One region of the Pseudoalteromonas sp. MB41 genome, then DNA from elsewhere that is predicted to be linked to it. Evidence: predicted binding sites of a transcription regulator. Region 1 holds the regulator's gene; each other region holds the start of a gene.

Region 1 (3,552 bases):
GCTGAGATCGGTCGTATCAATCATAAAATCGGCACGGGTGATCAATACATCCAGTAATACTTTTTCTTGTTTAATCGCTAAATCAAGCGGCAGCGAGTCAATCGATAATGGGTGTAAGCGGCGTGTTTCAGAGAACCGTTTGATCAGTGTTTGATCATCACTATCTAAATAAAACAACGTGGGTTTTGCAAAGCCCGGTAAATACTCAAGAATATCGTTAAATTCTTGCTGTTCTTTCGGCAGGTTACGCACATCGATACTTACAGCAATTTTGTCGTAATTATCTGACACACTGCGTACTAACGAAGGAAGTAGGTTTACAGGAATATTATCAACGCAGTAATAGCCTAAGTCTTCAAGTACTCGTAAAGCGACCGATTTACCTGAACCAGAGCGACCGCTGATAATAATTAATTCCATTTATGCCTCTGATGCAATGACTTTAAACAGATCACTATCTGTTTTAGCACTGCGTAGCTGTTTACAAAATTCTTTGTCTTTAAGTCTATCAGCAATTGTTGATAAGGTCTTTAGATGAAGTTGACAGTCACCATCTGGTACGATGAGTGCGACAAAAATATCCACTGGACGATTATCAATTGCGTCAAAATTTATAGGTGACTCACTCACAATTACAAATGCGTGTGGCTGATCTGCACCGCTCATACGACCATGTGGAATCGCAATACCTCGGCCAATACCCGTGCTGCCCAATTTTTCTCTGTTCAATAGGGCATTGAGTATATCTTGCTGAGATAAATGAGGGAGCTGCTCATGAGCCAGTTCGCTGATAAATTCGAGAATTCTTTTTTTGCTATTAAAAAGGACCGCAGCTTTGCTGCAGTCCTGGTTAGTAAGTGAACTAAGTTTCATAATTTAGTGTCGAGCTAATTTCTCTTTGTGTTTAATTACTTGACGATCAAGTTTATCGATTAACGAGTCGATGGCTGCATACATATCTTGGTGTTCAGTAGAGGCAAATAACTCGCCTCCGTTTACATGTAAAGTTGCTTCTGCTTTTTGGCTTAGTTTTTCTACATCTAGAATGACATGAACATTATTAATGTGGTCAAAATGCCTTTCTAGTTTCGCAAACTTGGTGTTTACATAGTCTCTTAATGAATCTGTGATTTCTACATGACGACCAGTTAAATTTAGTTGCATAAGCATTTTCCTTCTATGTAAAACGTCTAAATCAGACTCTTACGCTGATTCGACGGAGGTATTGCTAGAGACTCTCGATATTTTGCTATTGTCCGTCTAGCTACTTTAATTCCTTGCTCAGCCAATATATCTGCAATTTTGCTATCACTCAATGGTTTAGCTGTGTTTTCTGCGGCGATTAGCTTTTTGATTAAAGCGCGAATTGCCGTAGATGAACACTCACCCCCATTTTCAGTGCTTACATGGCTGGAGAAGAAATATTTCAACTCAAAAATTCCCCGCGGGGTATGCATGTATTTTTGTGTTGTTACTCGCGAAATTGTTGATTCATGCATTTCGACCATTTCCGCGACATCATTTAATACCATGGGTTTCATGGCCTCAGGACCATGTTCAAAGAAAGCCTGTTGTTGTTGAACAATACAGTTAGTCACTTTTAATAACGTGTCATTACGGCTTTCTAAGCTTTTAATAAACCATTTTGCTTCTTGTAAATGAGAGCGAATAAATTGGCTATCACTGCTTGATTTTACAGAACGTGACATCGCCGCATAGTGGCTATTCACTCTGATTTTCGGCATGCAGTCTGGGTTTAGTTCAACTACCCAACGGCCTTTTATTTTTTTTACGGATACATCGGGTATCACGTATTCAGATTCTTCTCTAACAATTGTATCCGCAGGCTTTGGATTTAAGCTGTGGATCAATGTCATGACTTCTTTCAGCTCACTTTCTTTAAGCTTAGTCTTTTTCATCAAAGTGCGATAGTCACGACTCGCTAATAATTCAATATGTTCTGATAACACCATTTTAGTTTCAGCTAAATAGGGGGTGTCAACATCGAATTGGCGTAATTGAATACACAAACATTCTTGTAAACTACGTGCGCCAATACCGACAGGATCGAATAATTGGATTCTTTTTAGGACAGCTTCGACTTCATCAAGTTCGATTTCTTCTTCATCGTTATTTTGATTGAAGCTTTCAACAATGTCTTCGCAGCTTACGGTTAAAATACCCGAATCATCAATTGCCTCAACAATCGCAACGGCAATCGCTTCGTCTGTTGGGCTGAATGGAGTCAGTTGTAACTGCCACATTAGGTATTCGTGGAGAGTTTCGGTTGATGCGCCTTGGTAAATTGATTCATCTTCAGGCATTGGACCTGAGGAACTTGATGGGGCAGCACTCATGTACTCATCCCACGTAACATCCATTGCTAAGTCGTCACTTACGGTGTCTTTGTTGAGGGCATCACTGCTTTCTTGCTCGTACTCGCTCGCAGCTTCGTCAGCCGACGCGCTTAGTTGGGTATCGTCAGATTCGGCTTTTTGCTCGTTCTTGCCAATACTCTCTTCTGCATAATCTGCTTCTTCAACTTCAAGCAAAGGGTTAGAGTCTAACGCTTCTTGAATTTCTTGCTGGAGATCCAATGTACTGAGCTGCAACAAACGGATAGCCTGTTGCAGTTGTGGAGTCATTGTAAGTTGCTGGCCCATGCGCAGCTGTAATGATTGCCTCATGTATCCCTAACAATCCTTTTTAGTCTTATCAAACAATAGCACGATGCCGTTAACTATTTATTTGATTTATTGTCATTGTTATAAGTCTAGCAGATGCTCTAGTCGGTGGCGTATTTAAAGCCTGAATTGCTCGCCTAGATACACATCGCGTACAGTTTGGTCGGCTAACACATGTTCAGGTGTACCTGATGCAATTAGCTCCCCATGAGAAACAATGTAGGCTTTTTCACAAACATCAAGGGTTTCTCTCACATTGTGGTCAGTAATTAATACACCAATACCACGATTTTTTAAGTGCTCGATAATTTTCTTTATATCTAACACTGAAATAGGATCAACACCAGCAAAAGGCTCATCGAGCAAAATAAATTTAGGGTCAGCGGCCAGTGCGCGTGCTATTTCAACACGACGGCGTTCACCCCCTGACAATGCCATACCTTGGCTGTCACGAATGTGTTGAATGCTAAATTCATCAAGTAAGCTGTTGAGTGTTTCTTCGCGGCCTTGTTTATTGAGATCTTTACGGGTCTCTAAAATGGCCATTAAGTTTTGATAAACGGTCAGTTTTCTAAAAATCGATGATTCTTGTGGCAAATAGCCAATACCTAAGCGAGCGCGGCTGTGCATTGGCAATAAGGTGATGTCGTTATCATCAATGCTTATTTTACCTTTGTCACTGGGCACTAATCCCACAATCATGTAAAAGGTGGTTGTTTTACCTGCGCCATTTGGCCCAAGTAAACCGACAATGCTGCCAGCTTCTACCTCAAGGCCTACATTTTTTACAACTTGGCGACCTTTATAGCTCTTAGCTAATAGCTCTGCTTTTAGTGTGCTCATGGCTGGCCTTCATCGTTCTTTTTGT
Region 2 (3,552 bases), on a different contig from region 1:
AGTCTCACTCAAAGATGGTCGCTTGATTAAGCTTGATATAACGGCTCTGACGCCAGAACCGGGGCAATTAATTTTAATGACCGATTTGACCGAAACACGTCGACTGCAAAAGCGTGTTGCACACATGCAGCGCCTGAGTGCGCTGGGTAAAATGGTCGCATCGCTTGCGCATCAAGTAAGAACACCGCTTTCGGCTGCTATGTTATATGCGGCTAATTTAGGCTCTAAACGCTTACCTGAAAGCTCGCGGGGTAATTTTCATAACAAGTTAATGTCACGATTAAAAGATTTAGAAACCCAAGTGAATGATATGTTGTTGTTTGCTAAAAGTGGCGAACAGCAAGTAGTTGAGCGTGTATCAATGCAGCAATTACTCAATGAAGTAAAAGCGGGGGCTGATGCTATGGTGGCGCAAAACCACAGTGAATTAAGCGTTAGTTTGCCAGAGCCTGATATTGAAATTGTGGGCAATAAAACAGCGTTAGCCAGTGCTGTTCAAAATCTTATTCATAACAGTATTCAAATTATTGGCCAGCACGCAAAAGTGTCACTCAGCGCTCAGCGTGATGAGAGGAGTGAACACTGTGTTCGTATCAGCGTCAGCGATAATGGCCCTGGAGTCGATATTAGCCAAGCCGAAAAATTATTTGAACCCTTTTACACAACGAAAAGCCAAGGTACAGGGCTTGGGCTTGCAGTCGTAAGCTCAGTCGCTAATGCGCATCAAGGACGGGTCGAAGTGGCTAATAACGCCCATGGGGGGGCATGTTTTAGTTTAATCCTGCCCATTAGTGCAGAAACTACGTCAGTGGAGGCAAGATGAATACGAACTCTATTTTAGTCGTTGAAGACGACGCAGGCTTACGCGAAGCCTTAATTGATACATTGGAAATGTCAGGTATTGATTGCATCGCTGCCGACAGTGCCGAGCAAGCAATGGTATTGCTAAAGCAAGGGACGTATTCATTGGTGGTAAGCGATGTACAAATGGGCGCGATGAGCGGCCTTGATTTATTGCGTAGCATTAAACTTAATTACCCTGAACTACCAGTATTAATGATGACAGCATACGCCACCATTGATGATGCGGTTGAGGCAATGCGTTTAGGGGCTATTGATTATATGGCTAAACCATTTGCACCCGAAGTTTTATTGAATATGGTGAGTCGTTATTTACCCGAGAAAGAAAAAGAAACCGATGGGCCGATTGTCGCGGATCCATCCAGTATTAAATTACTTGAGCTGGCCAGTAAAGTGGCACGTTCAGATGCCAGTGTCATGGTGCTCGGACCCAGTGGTTCGGGTAAAGAAGTGCTGGCGCGCTTTATTCACGATAAATCAAGTCGCGCTGACGCCCCTTTTGTAGCGATTAACTGTGCCGCTATTCCTGAGAACATGTTAGAAGCGACCTTGTTTGGTTATGAAAAAGGCGCATTTACTGGGGCGATTCAAGCGTGTCCGGGCAAATTTGAACAAGCACAAGGTGGCACTATCTTGCTTGACGAAATCACCGAAATGGATTTGGGTCTGCAAGCTAAGTTACTGCGTGTTTTGCAAGAGCGTGAAGTTGAGCGTTTGGGTGGTCGTAAAACCATTGAGCTCGATGTTAGGGTACTCGCAACCAGTAACCGTGATTTAAAAGAAGCTGTTAGCGAAAATTTATTCAGAGAAGATTTGTATTATCGTTTAAATGTTTTTCCTTTAATGTGGCGTCCGCTGTGTGAGCGCCCAGGTGATATTATTGTCCTTGCAGAGCATTTAATTGAGCGTCATTGCATCAGAAGTAAAGAGCCTATCGCATTATTAACTGAGCAAGCTAAGCAAAAACTGCTATCGCATGCTTGGCCGGGTAATGTCCGAGAACTTGATAATGTGATTCAGCGTGCACTGATACTATGTGATGGTAATAGCATTCATGAAGACGATATATTTATTGAAGAGCTCTTAGTGGCTAAAGCACAGACTGTAAATAGTGCACCGGTGCAAAATGCCCCGGTTTATAAAGAGCAAGTGGTTAACCCCATGCATGACGAAATTCCATCTGTGAACGAGCAGGGAAATTATAAAGATGAGCTTAAAGACAAAGAGCATCGCATTATTTTAGAAACCCTAGCTAGGTGCCAAGGAAAGCGCAAAGAGGTTGCTGAAACATTAGGGATTAGTCCACGAACACTTAGATATAAACTAGCTCAAATGCGCGACTTAGGTATTGCATTACCCGCTTAAAAGCATCCCCCCTTAACTGACAAGCTCACTCCGTGTGGGCTTGTTTGCTGTCAAAACTCTGACAAACAAAATAACCATCTAACACATTGATTTATAGTGTTTTATTTTGTGGCACGTTTTGTGCTTTATCTGTGTATAAGTAAACTGCATTGTCAGAGAGTATTATGAAAGTTCAAAACAGCGCATTATTTCAAGAAATGCAATCTATGGCACTTGAAGCTAGCCGTAGTCAATCCGTTAATAATTTACCAACTCAGGCTCAGCCAACATCATCGGCGCAATTTGGTGACTTACTTACAAGCGCGCTAGATACCGTTAATGGCCTGCAGCAAGAAGCAAAACAAAAAGTAACAGCACTTGAGATGGGAGACCGCAGTGTATCCCTTGCTGAAGTAATGATTGCTTCGCAAAAGTCTTCGGTTGCTTTTGAAGCAACGGTGCAAGTTCGCAACAAACTTGTTGAAGCATATAAAGAAATCATGAACATGCCTGTTTAACTAGGTAGTGGAGAATTATTGTGGCGCAATCTAATCAATCAACTGATCTAGCCCTCGCAGGCGGCGGTGTCGATACTTCAGACACGGATGATCAACAAGAGCAAAAGTCAGGCTACCTCAGTGCCCTCAATGGCGTTGATGTATTACGTCAGGTGACGTTGGTCATTGCACTGGCTATTTGTTTGGCAATCGCAATTTTTATTATTATCTGGGCTCGTCAACCAGATATGCGACCGCTGGGTAAAATGCCAACCGAAGAGCTTATCCAAACGCTGGACTTTTTAGACGCACAGAAGATTGATTATGAACTTGATGGTAATGTCATCTCAGTTGAAGAAGGCGAATACCAAAATATTAAATTATTGATGGCCCGTGAAGGTCTTGAGCAAGCGCCAAGCTCAGGCACCGACATCATCATGCAAGATATGGGCTTTGGTGTTAGCCAACGCTTAGAACGTGAACGTTTAAAACATGGTCGTGAGCAGCAACTTGCTCGTACAATCGAAGAGCTAAAAAATGTCACTCGCGCCAAAGTGCTTTTAGCAATTCCAAAAGAAAACGTATTTGCTCGTCGTGAAAAATTACCATCAGCTACCGTTGTACTGACTCTTAAACGTGGCCGTATGTTAGATGGTGAAGAAATCGACTCAGTTGTTGATATTGTTGCCTCTGCAGTACAAGGTCTTTCACCTGAGCGTGTTACGGTGACAGATCAAAACGGTCGCTTACTTAATTCGGGTTCACAAAATTCACTGGCAGCGCGTTCTCGCAAAGAATATGAAATTGAGCGCAAGCGTGAAGAAGAATACTTAAATAAAATCGACAGCAT
Region 3 (3,552 bases), on a different contig from region 1:
GTTTACAGAGAACGTCATTGTTACTGTCGGCTCATCAACTGATAGCGGAGGTAACGCTTCAACGTTAGAAGGCGCACACACTGTATCAGAGATTTTTAATTCGCCGATACCTGTCACAGTTACGATATTACCCGCATAACCACGGTCTGTATCAATTCGCTCAAGACCTAAGTAGCTTTGAACCGCACCAATTTTACCATTACGTTTTGTGCCATCAGCACTGATAATAGTTACTTGTTGGTTAGGCGCTACAGAACCACGCTTGATTCGGCCGATACCGATTACACCTACGTATGAGTTGTAATCAAGTTGAGAAATCTGCATTTGGAAGTCACCTTCAGGATCTGCATCCGGTGGTGATACTTCGTCAACGATCATCTTGAACATAGGTTCCATGTTGTCAGATGGTTCGTCTAAATCTAATGTTGCCCAGCCGTTGATAGCTGATGCGTAGATAACTTTAAAGTCTAACTGTTCGTCAGTTGCACCAAGGTTATCGAATAAATCAAAGATTTGATCCATAACCCAATCAGGGCGTGCACCCGGCTTATCAATTTTATTGATAACAACGATTGGCTTCAAACCTTGCGCGAACGCTTTTTGCGTTACGAAGCGCGTTTGTGGCATTGGACCTTCTTGAGCATCAACAAGTAACAATACTGAGTCAGCCATCGAAAGTACGCGTTCAACTTCACCACCGAAGTCGGCGTGTCCTGGGGTGTCTACGATATTGATGTGGTAATCATTCCAAGAGATGGCTGTGTTTTTAGCCAAAATGGTAATACCACGTTCTTTCTCAATGTCGTTTGAGTCCATCACGCGCTCTTCATTACCGCCGCGTGTTTCTAATGTGCCTGATTGCTCAAGCAGTTTATCAACCAAAGTTGTTTTACCGTGGTCAACGTGGGCGATAATCGCTATATTTCTTAACTTTTCGATGCTCATATTTTTTCTCAGAGAAATTGAATCTCATTGATCCTGCAAGATCTACGCACTCACCTGCATTTTCAACAGATGTCTAAGCATAGGATTTAAAAGGGCGCATATTATCCCTTAATAATGGCATGGATGAAAGTTTATCCAATACAATTTTATAAACTTTCTTCAGGCTTTTTATAAGTATCTGTTTTATAAATGACAATTTTATTAATTTTATCTTTAATCGAACATCAAAACTGGTAAAAAATTACCTTTTTAGCAATATTTTGGCACTAAAGTACATTTCGTTTATGCTATCTAGGGTGGCTAATCGTTGTGCAAATACAACCGGTAAGCATAACGCACCACAATGAACATTTTACGCACCAAAACAGTGCAAAAATAATTAACAAAATGCGCTTTATTTTATTTTTATAAGCTTAAACAAGGCGTTAAAAATTTGGCATGAAACCAGCTTACATAGAACAAAAGCAATAATGCAGCAAAAATAAAACCCAACAATTGGAGGACACATGTCACAATCGGTTTTAGATTTTATCAAAGAAAATGACGTTAAGTTCATTGATTTACGCTTTACTGATACCAAAGGTAAAGAACAGCATGTTTCTATTCCTCATCATCAGGTTGATGAAGACTTCTTTGAAGACGGCAAAATGTTTGACGGTTCTTCAATTGCTGGTTGGAAAGGTATCAACGAATCAGACATGGTATTAATGCCTGTTCCTGAGTCTGCAAAAATGGACCCATTTTCTGAAGAAGCAACTTTAATCGTACGTTGTGACGTTGTTGAGCCTTCAACACTTCAAGGTTACGAGCGTGACCCTCGCTCTGTTGCTAAACGTGCAGAAGAGTACATGCGTTCAACTGGTATCGCAGACACAGTATTATTTGGCCCAGAGCCAGAGTTCTTCCTATTTGATGACGTTAAATACAAATCAGACATGTCTGGTTCTATGTATAAAATCGACGACATCGAAGCGGCTTGGAACTCAGATAAAGATTACGAAGGTGGCAACAAAGGTCATCGTCCAGGTGTTAAAGGTGGTTACTTCCCATGTTCACCAATCGACTCATCTCACGACTGGCGTTCAGCAACGTGTTTAGTTCTTGAAGAGCTAGGCCAAGTTGTTGAAGCACACCACCACGAAGTAGCAACTGCGGGTCAAAACGAAATCGCAACACGCTTCAATACAATGGTATTAAAAGCTGACGAAATCCAAGAGATGAAATATGTTATCCATAACATGGCTCACCTTTATGGTAAAACAGCGACATTCATGCCTAAGCCGCTTGTAGGTGATAACGGTTCTGGTATGCACTGTCACCAATCTTTAGGTAAAGATGGCGTGAACATCTTCGCTGGTGACAAATACGCAGGTCTTTCTGAAGAAGCGCTTTACTACATCGGTGGTATCATCAAGCACGCTAAAGCAATCAACGCATTCGCTAACGCGTCAACTAACTCGTACAAACGTCTTGTACCAGGCTTCGAAGCGCCAGTAATGCTTGCATACTCTGCACGTAACCGCTCTGCTTCAATCCGTATCCCTGTAGTACCATCTGCAAAAGGACGTCGTATCGAAGTACGCTTCCCTGATCCAACAGCAAACCCATACTTAGCATTCTCTGCAATGCTTATGGCTGGCCTTGACGGTATTCAAAACAAGATCCACCCTGGCGATGCAATGGATAAAGACTTATACGATCTACCTGCTGAAGAAGCAGCTGAGATCCCACAAGTTGCCTCTTCACTAAGCGAAGCACTTGCTGCTTTAGATGCTGACCGTGAGTTCTTAAAAGCAGGTGGTGTATTCACTGACGACCTAATTGATGCATACATCTCACTTAAGAACAAAGAAGTTGAAAAACTTAACATGACAACTCACCCAGTTGAGTTCGAAATGTACTACAGCGTTTAATACGTCGTAGACAGTAAATAATTAATGTGTGTTCTCAAGCCCGCTTTGGCGGGCTTTTTTAATGGTAATTAGGCGTGTTCTCCTCTACAGTTTTAATTACATAAAAAAATGCAGGGTCGCAGGGTGAAAAGAACAACTTTATTGGTATTTTTGTTACTATCAGTAAGCTTTTTTAGTTATGGAACAACAAAAAAAGTGTATTCGTGGAAAGATAAAAATGGTGTTCTGGTATTTTCTGATACGCCACGCCCCGGTGCTACCGAAGTAAAGCTTAATACCCCTAACTTGACCATGCCTGCTACCGACACCAGTATTCTTGATAACACAGCCAGTGCAACACCCGTAAACTTTAAAATCGCTATTTCCTCACCTGAAGACAAAGCAACAGTCAGAGAAAACTCCGGTTCTGTTTATGTTACAACCCGTGTCATTCCTCGCTTTGCAACGGGTTTTAAAGTACAACTTTTTGTAAATGGTGCCCCCCATGGCGAACCAAGTAATAGTTCTACTTTTGCACTACGAGGCGTAAATCGAGGCGAGCACACATTACAAGCCAAACTATTTAATGCGAACAATAAACTCGTTTCGGTCAGTCCAGTTAGCACATTCTACATGCACAGAGCGTCTGTTTTTGGTGGGAATTAATTTTTTCAAACGCGCCTCGCAATGCAAAAGGATTATGCTAAGCTGCACT
Region 4 (3,552 bases), on a different contig from region 1:
ACTTGTGCTAGTAAAATTCGACCATCAACCCCTTTTAAGCTGCCTTCAAATGCCGCATACTTTTTGCGAACATCACGGAAGTACGCAGCAATTTCTTCAAGTTGATTTAAATCGAGTTCAGTATCGCGCTCTGTGCCTTCAACAATTGACACAATTGTTTCAGTGGCACTGTGGCCATACGTCATACTCATTGACGATATTGCGGTATCAAGCATATCAATACCCGCATCAATTGCTTTTTGATATGTTGCAGTGCTAAGCCCCGTAGTCGCATGACATTGCATAGCAATCGGAATTGAAACTGTCTCTTTCAACCCTTTAATGAGTTGCTCACACTCATACGGTTTTAATAAACCCGCCATATCTTTAATACAAATAGAGTGACAACCAAGCTCTTCTAATTGTTTAGCAAGTTTTAACCACATATCAAGCGTATGAACAGGGCTTACCGTATACGAAATAGTCCCTTGCGCGTGCGCTCCCACTTTAACAGCCGCTTTAATCGCCGTTTCTAAGTTACGTACATCATTCATCGCATCGAAAATACGGAATACATCAACGCCATTTTTATGGGCGCGTTCAACAAATTTTTCAACAACGTCATCAGCATAGTGGCGATAACCTAAAAGGTTTTGACCGCGTAATAACATTTGCTGTTTAGTGTTTGGCATTGCCGCCTTTAGCTCACGGATACGCTGCCAAGGGTCTTCACCTAAATAACGGATACAGGAGTCAAAAGTAGCTCCCCCCCATGATTCAATAGACCAATAACCTGCATGATCAAGCTTTTCGGCAATAGGCAGCATATCATCTAGGCGCATACGCGTTGCTAAGAGAGACTGATGCGCATCACGCAATACTAATTCGGTTAGTTTTAATTTAGCCATGTTCAAGCTGCTCCGTTATTGTTGTTTATTTCTAAATTGAGCGATAGCAGCGCTGATAGCTGCAATATGTGTCGGTGGTACCCCTTGCTGAGGCTGTAATTTTGCGGTTCGGACTGGAACTGAGCTCGCAGAGTTTTCAAATCGCCCCAACAATTTCGACATCAGCAGTACGGCTGAAATCAAAATACTGAGAAAGATAAATACACCCACCATACCCGTTAGCATTAAGCTGGCTGCGGTTGTAAGTAAGCCACCAATATCCATACTGCTCCCCTCGCTACTCAGAATAAAAAAACACTTAAATCGAATATTTAAACATTCATAATAACAAACAAAACTTATTTTTAAAGCTTTATTGTCAATTGGTAAAACCAATTAATTACAGGGTAACACATCAAACAATTAATTAACACCAAGCCATTACGGCAATTAACTACCCAATATAGACGATAAAAATACTCAATATAGTCAAAAGTTATATGTAAAAATAGTTAACTGTGTAACGTAGCAGCGTAAAAATCAGCTAAAGCAAGGGGTTTGGTAACTTGTATGCCATACAGGTTAAATTGGTCTTACCAAGAAAACATAATCACAGGCGTCCACTTTCAGCATAGAAGTTGAAAAATTATCACTATGAATAAGTTACATGATCACTCGTAATAATTACCAAACGACACGCCACAAAAAAAACCGAGAACAAAACTAACAAATTGAAAAATAAGGACTTTAAAACTTTGGTATGGAACTCGCTTCAGTCTAATCAACCGAAACGAAATTAAATAACCAAGGAGAACATTATGTTACGCTGGACAGTTACTTTTTTAGTTATAGCGCTAATCGCTGCAGTGTTAGGTTTTGGCGGTATTGCAGGGGCCGCAGCAGGCATAGCTAAAATCATATTTTTTATATTCTTAGTTTTACTTGTTATTTCACTTATATCAGGTGCTCTTAGAGGCAATGTACCTAAGTAATAACAAACCAACAGCAATTTACTTTACTAATTTATTTACAAGGAATTTCATTATGAAAAATTCAACTTTAAAAGCAGCTACTATCGCCCTATTTTCAGCTTTATTTATTATGGGGTGTGAAGACAACACAGCAGAAGAAGCTGGTGAGCGCATTGATGAAGCAGTAACCGACGCTCAAAATGCAGTAGAAGATGCATGCGAAGAAGTTAAAGAAGGTGTAAAAGCAGAAGAAACTAACTGCTAAAAATAGACATCTTACGAAAAAGCGGCTTATAAAGCCGCTCTTTTTTTACTTAATTTTTTACTTACATTGAACAGTTAATACCTTCCCTGACGCCATACTGTTAATTTGCCAATTACCATCGACTAAACTCACCTTCGCTATATCACTTACTTCAAAGTCGCCGGGTACATTCAAACGGGTTAAATTATCAGCCAGTTGCTGCTGACAGTATGGGGGTGTATCACCATGCATTACCAACACCGGCTTATCAGTGCGCTTTGCAAAGTCATTGATTGCATCTCGATATACTTTAAAGGCGTCGCAGTCGCTTCGGCGTAAATCAGCGCATGGCTGCTTTTTAGTTGAACGATAGATATCGGCTTGAAAGCCAAACACATATGCTTTCGCACTCTGATTAACTAACGCCTGATTTAACCAATTTACATTAAGCTTGTCTCGTGTATCGGCCGCATCAAGTGCAACATGTTTATCAGTTTTTAGTATTTGAGAGCGGCCATTAAACGTACCTGGTATATGCAAAGTGCGAAACTCTATTCCGTCAAACTGCCAGCGAGCGTTTTCAAGCATATCGGCCTGCTGTGTAAAGCCCTCTAGCTGCTTCGCTTTTTTAACGTATGCTTCGTCATACATTAATCCTTTAACGTAGTTTAATCGCTCAAGTTCATCAAAACGGGGATTTAGCGTAGCACGGTCACAGTCGGTCCATTCATTGTCGCCAGGCGTGTAAATAAATGGCTGAGAAGAAAGAGAAGTAAGTAGTTTTTTATTGCTTGTTAAGAGTTCATTGGTACATGCAAGAGAGCCAGATTTCATATCACCTAAATGCATCAAAAAGCCATGAGGCGTAGTCGCAACAGCTTTTGCTAACTTGCCATTGGGCTTAGCAAGGTTAATTTCATCAATCGGTGTATAAGGCATGTCGGCCATAACTAAAAACGAGTTAGTGGCCACTGTAAGAGCTAAAGATAATGAGCTAACGAGCATAATATTTTCGCCTAAAAACACATTTACTTAAACGCATTCACTTAAACTCTAGGCAGCTTAATTAAATAAGCTGTTTAGAGACAGGTAAAACGGGCAATAGCAAGGAGAAAAGCTTCATCATTACGTTGTTCTAGATAGAAACTTTTAACGCAGCTAGCGTCAGGTTTAACCCCTCTGAATGATTAAGTAATATTGCAGGTTGGTATAAGCTCTCATAATGACAACAAAATGAAAACCAACTACGGTAGTTTTTTTCTAAAAATGATAAACTTCATGTATCAAATAATGTGAGTACTATGAATGTCGCTAAGTATAACTTACACACTAGATAAACCTTATTACTATGAGTGCTTTGATGAGTCATTGCCCTACTCTTCACAGGCAAAACCAAAATATCCATTATTATTATTGCTAATAAGCCTAGGGTTACTTGCCTTTTATATGCTTGAAAACCATTACCTTGGCA

Evidence for each region. The regulator sigma-54, encoded in region 1, starts transcription at its own class of promoters, with help from an activator protein. The targets are predictions, from matches to a motif close to GTTGGCACGNNNNTNGNNT.
Region 2: the regulator sigma-54 is predicted to act here: its motif matches at 2,334-2,352, upstream of fliE (flagellar hook-basal body complex protein FliE).
Region 3: the regulator sigma-54 is predicted to act here: its motif matches at 1,378-1,396, upstream of glnA (glutamate--ammonia ligase).
Region 4: the regulator sigma-54 is predicted to act here: its motif matches at 1,621-1,639, upstream of LPA49_RS21220 (DUF1328 domain-containing protein).

The regions. Positions count from the first base shown of each region.
Region 1 is NZ_JAJJZF010000013.1:34,742-38,293, reverse strand. Features, by position in the region: gene rapZ (RNase adapter RapZ) at 1-420, opposite strand, end outside; gene ptsN (PTS IIA-like nitrogen regulatory protein PtsN) at 421-873, opposite strand; gene hpf (ribosome hibernation promoting factor) at 877-1,164, opposite strand; gene LPA49_RS13300 (RNA polymerase factor sigma-54) at 1,191-2,687, opposite strand; gene lptB (LPS export ABC transporter ATP-binding protein) at 2,802-3,527, opposite strand; gene lptA (lipopolysaccharide transport periplasmic protein LptA) at 3,524-3,552, opposite strand, start outside.
Region 2 is NZ_JAJJZF010000016.1:69,054-72,605, reverse strand. Features, by position in the region: gene LPA49_RS15115 (PAS domain-containing sensor histidine kinase) at 1-823, shown strand, start outside; gene LPA49_RS15110 (sigma-54 dependent transcriptional regulator) at 820-2,226, shown strand; gene fliE (flagellar hook-basal body complex protein FliE) at 2,391-2,723, shown strand; gene fliF (flagellar basal-body MS-ring/collar protein FliF) at 2,744-3,552, shown strand, end outside.
Region 3 is NZ_JAJJZF010000006.1:73,955-77,506, forward strand. Features, by position in the region: gene typA (translational GTPase TypA) at 1-945, opposite strand, end outside; gene glnA (glutamate--ammonia ligase) at 1,452-2,858, shown strand; gene LPA49_RS08700 (DUF4124 domain-containing protein) at 2,967-3,503, shown strand.
Region 4 is NZ_JAJJZF010000040.1:5,628-9,179, forward strand. Features, by position in the region: gene oadA (sodium-extruding oxaloacetate decarboxylase subunit alpha) at 1-887, opposite strand, end outside; gene LPA49_RS21215 (OadG family transporter subunit) at 903-1,151, opposite strand; gene LPA49_RS21220 (DUF1328 domain-containing protein) at 1,685-1,858, shown strand; gene LPA49_RS21225 (hypothetical protein) at 1,911-2,102, shown strand; gene LPA49_RS21230 (hypothetical protein) at 2,160-3,086, opposite strand; gene LPA49_RS21235 (YcxB family protein) at 3,387-3,552, shown strand, end outside.